2 regions of the Tepidamorphus sp. 3E244 genome follow, and region 1 is predicted to be linked to the other one. Evidence: riboswitches for the same ligand, from Rfam matches in the RefSeq annotation. Region 1 holds a riboswitch; the other holds the start of a gene.

Evidence for each region. A riboswitch is a leader RNA that binds a small molecule or an ion and turns the genes downstream of it on or off. The one in region 1 is predicted to bind thiamine pyrophosphate.
Region 2: another riboswitch for thiamine pyrophosphate. It lies ahead of ACKTEK_RS09915 (hydroxyethylthiazole kinase); the one in region 1 lies ahead of ACKTEK_RS12005 (ABC transporter permease).

The regions. Positions count from the first base shown of each region.
Region 1 covers NZ_JBJXCY010000002.1:659,626-661,821, forward strand. The annotation lists gene ACKTEK_RS12000 (ABC transporter substrate-binding protein) at 1-96, opposite strand, end outside; gene ACKTEK_RS12005 (ABC transporter permease) at 128-901, opposite strand; TPP riboswitch at 968-1,085, opposite strand; gene ACKTEK_RS12010 (hypothetical protein) at 1,142-2,196, opposite strand, start outside.
Region 2 covers NZ_JBJXCY010000002.1:228,997-231,192, reverse strand. The annotation lists gene ACKTEK_RS09925 (DMT family transporter) at 1-496, shown strand, start outside; gene ACKTEK_RS09920 (Lrp/AsnC ligand binding domain-containing protein) at 520-756, opposite strand; TPP riboswitch at 868-976, shown strand; gene ACKTEK_RS09915 (hydroxyethylthiazole kinase) at 1,025-1,810, shown strand; gene thiE (thiamine phosphate synthase) at 1,840-2,196, shown strand, end outside.

The DNA.
Region 1 (2,196 bases):
CCAGTCGAGCAGCAGGGTCAGCTTGTCGGCGGCCTGTGCCGGTGCGGCGATGGCCAGTGCGATGGTGACGAGGGCCAGCGAGAGCAATCGCTTCATGGCGCGTATCTCCTTGTCGGTCTTGAAGAGTTCATGCCGGCAGTTCGTCCACCCAGTGAACGAGCCGGCGCGTGGAAAATTCCACGATCAGCCGCAGCGCGAGCGCGGCGACCGCGAGGAACAGGAGGCAGGCGAAGACGAGCGCGGTCTGCACCCGTGCATTGGCCTGCAGCATGACGAAACCCAACCCTGCCGAGGCCCCGACCCATTCGCCGACAACGGCGCCGATGGGCGCGATGGCCGCCGCGACCCGCAGGCCGGAGGCGAGCGCTGGCAGTGCCGCAGGCACCCGCAGCACCAGCGTCGTGGCGACGTTCGACGCGCCATACAGGCGGGCGAGATCGAGCAGGTGCGGCTCCGTGCGGCGCAACCCGTCATAGAAGGCGGAGGCGACGGGGAAATAGATGATGAGCGTCGCCATCGCGATCTTGGAAGCCAGCCCGAAGCCGAGCCAGATGACGAGCAGCGGCGCGATGGCAAAGACGGGAAGCGCCTGGCTCGCCACCAGCAGCGGCAGCACCAGGTGCCGCGCCGGTCGGAACAGGGTGACGGTGAGTGCAGTCGCGACACCCAGCACGGTGCCGACGATCAGCCCGAGCACCATCTCAAGAAACGTGATGCCGGCGTGATGGGCGAGGTAGCCCCACTGCGCGGCAATGGCCTGAAACACCGCTTGCGGGCCGGGGAAGATGAAGGCCGGTGGCGCAAACGTCGCGTGGGCCACCCACCAGACGACGAGCAACCCGGCAACCCACAGCGCGCCGCGCAGGACAGCTCCACCGATGTCGTTGACCGTGTCGCGCAAGGCGTTTCGTCACTCCGGTTGTGAGACCGGGTGCGCGCACGAATGAGAATTGGAAAAGCGGACCTTCGCCGCAACCAGTTCCCGTCCCTACGCCGGCATCACCCGGGTCAGGTTCGAAGGGTTCGGCGGTGCCGCCATCTCAGTCCCGCGGCACCAAGGCCTGAGGACACCCCTAGGAACGAATTTTGTGGTCCGGCTCCGCGTTTTGCTTACCGCGCGGAACCGGGTGGGAAGAATCGTCTACTGCGACTGGTTCTGTCCCCATTCCGCGAAGGCCTCGCGGAAAACCTGTTCGCCTTCCGGCCCCTTGGCCATCGTCACGATGGCGCGCTGGCCGTTGGCATAAACCATCGGCACGTCGAGGAACGGATGCTGAGACATCGCCTGGATGTTGCGCGGCGTGTCCTGGTCGCCCGCCAGAAGCGCCATCAGGAAGATGCCGTCATCGACGCGCACGACCTCGCCCGCCAGCGGCCCGCCACGCGCCTTCGGCGTCGTCTTGGTCAGCAGGCCCGGCACGTTGTTGATGCCACCACCGCCGAAGCCCGGCGGGATCGAGAAGACGAAATCGATCGTGTGGGTGGCCGGGAAGGCCGGATCGGTGTTCTTGCGGATCATCACGCTGAGCGCGAAGTCGCGGGAGGGAACGCGTACGCGCCCCTCGATGACCGGAATGCCGTTCTCGCGGTTCAGCGTCCAAGTGACCGAGCCCGGAACTTCAGCCGGGGTCGCCTGCGCGGTCTCGCCTTCTTCCACGAGCAGCGCCTCGATCACTGCCTCGCCGGGCGGCGCCGCGGGCGGTTCGGGCGCGGGCTCAGCCGGCTGGTCCGGCGCGGCCGGCGCATCCTGGCCGGCATTCTCGCCGTCGCCGGGAAGACGGGCCTCGACCTTCTCGTCGTCGGCACCTTCCTGCTGGATCAGGGCGAGCAGCGGAGCTGCCGCATCCATGATCGCGTCACGCTTCCAGTAACCGACACCGGCAATGCAGCCGACGATGAACAGCGCGATCAGCCAGCCCCACGGGCGGCTGCGCGTCTCAAGCTCGTAGGCGCCGGGATCGGGCCAGTCGTCAAAATGCTGGTCGTCCTCGGGGCCTTCAGGGACACCCGGAGGCGGGGCGAAGCCGTCATCGTCCATCTCGACGGACGGCGCGTTGGAATAACCCGGCGAAACCGGCTGGTTTGGAAGCTGCGCCGGATCGACCTGTACCGCGGGCGCATCGGGATCGGGCTGCGCCCTCTGGTTTGGCGGCGGCGGCGTGGGAGAGGCGGCCGGCTGCAGGAACTGGTCAGGGC
Region 2 (2,196 bases), 430 kb from region 1:
CTTGTCGGAAATCGACCGGGGCGATGACGCATCGCTTGGCGCGATGGTGGCGCTGGCGGCTGCCTGCTGCACGGCGCTTGCCATGATCCAGATCCGCGCGCTGACCAAGCACGAATCCACCATGTCGATCACCTTCTACTTTTCCGTCAGCGGCACCGTGTTCGGGTTGGCCTCGCTGCCCTTCGGCTGGGTGCTTCCCGACGCGATGATGGTCGCGAAACTGGTGACCATCGGCTTCATCGGCGGTGTTGCGCAGATCTTCCTGACCGAAAGCTACCGCCACGCGCCGACATCGCTGATCGCGCCGTTCGACTACACGACGCTGATCTGGGCGATGGTGCTGGGCTACATGCTGTTCGACGACGTACCGCAGCCGATCATGCTGGTGGGCGCGTCGATCATCGTGCTGTCGGGCCTGTTCGTGATCTACCGAGAGCGCCAACTGGGGCTGGAACGCGCACGCCAGCGCAAGGCAGGCGGCGTTCCGCTGGCCTGACCGGGCAGGTCCTTTCGCGCGCCTCAGAACGCCTTGAAGGTGGGGATCGTCTTGGTATCGCGAATGCCGTCGACCGTGTGGACGTTCTCGTTGACGAAATGGCCGATATCGGTGTCGGCCTCGACGTAGAACTTCACCAACAGGTCATGATCGCCCGCGATGGAATAGATTTCCGAGGCGATCTCGCGGTCGGCAATGGCGTTGGCGACCTCGTAGGCCTTGCCCAGATGGCACTTGATCAGCATGTAGAACGGCGTCATCGGCAAACGGCTCCGGTGGCTTGAAGGATCAGGACTTTTTCACATGCCACCCGGGATGCACAAGCCGCAAGCCTTGCAACGGGCGCGGTGGCTCCATAGGTTTGCGTGCATAGTCAGTCGTTGGGGTGTCGCGCAAACGAGTCGCGACTGAGAGGCGGATCGCCAACCCATTGAACCTGATCCGGATTGTGCCGGCGGAGGGAACGATGAAATCATTTACGGGCATCACGCACCGCCATGCGGTGTGCATTTCGGCGGGAAGCCGGGCATGAGCGGCGAAAACGCCAGCCGGCCCGAGGACATCGCCGCAGCCGCTGCCGATGCGCTGGCCAACCTGCGCGAACGGCAGCCGCGAATCCATGTCATCACCAACACGGTCGCGCAGCCGATCACCGCGAACATCCTGATCGCGGCGGGCGCGGTGCCGTCCATGACTGTGTCGCCGGTCGAAGTGCCGGACTTCGCCGCGCGATGCGACGCGCTGCTCGTCAATCTCGGCACGCTGGACGAGGATCGCCGCAGCGCCATCCCCGGCGCGCTCGACGTCGTTGGGGAAGAAGGCACGCCGTGGGTGCTGGACCCCGTGTTCGTGGACGTATCCTCCTCGCGCATGCGGTTCACGCGCGAAATCCTCAAGCGCGAGCCGTGGGTGCTTCGCTGCAACCGCGCCGAGGCGACCGCGCTGGCTGAGGCCGAGGGCTATTCCACAGAGATGGCCGACAAGCTGGCCCTCGACCTGATGACCGTGCTGCTCGTCACCGGCCGCAAGGACTACCTGACCAATGGCAGCCGCCATCGCCACCTCAACAACGGAAATCCGCTGCTTGGGCAGGTGACCGGGACGGGCTGCGCGGGTTCCGCGCTCACCGCGGCTTTCCTTGCGGTGACGCATGACCCGTTCGTCGCGGCTGGTGCTGCTGCCGCGCTGCTGGGCGTTGCCGCCGAGCACGCGAACCAGGGCGCGGAGGGGCCAGGCAGTTTCGCATGGCGGCTGGTCGATGCGGTCTATTCCCTGTCGCCCGCCGATCTCGCGCGCCACGCCCGCTTTTCCTGAACGCATCCAACCGAGAGGTCTGACACGCGATGAGCGCATCGCCACAACTTCATGATGATCGTCCGCGCGTCGATACGCGGCTTTACGTTCTGGTTGATCCGGCCGTTCCGCACGCGGGCAGTCTTGCCGAACTCGCGGCGCAGGCTGCTGATGGCGGCGCAACGCTGATCCAGCTCCGCGACAAGGATGGCGATACCCGTGCGATGATCGATTCAGCGCGCGATATCGTCGCGACGCTCGACGGGCGGGCCGATTTCGTCATCAACGACCGGGTCGACGTGGCGCTGGCGTCGGGTGCCGACGGTGTCCACCTCGGGCAGGACGACATGCACCCGGCAGACGCGCGCCGTCTGCTCGGCCCCGACGCGATCATCGGGCTGACGATC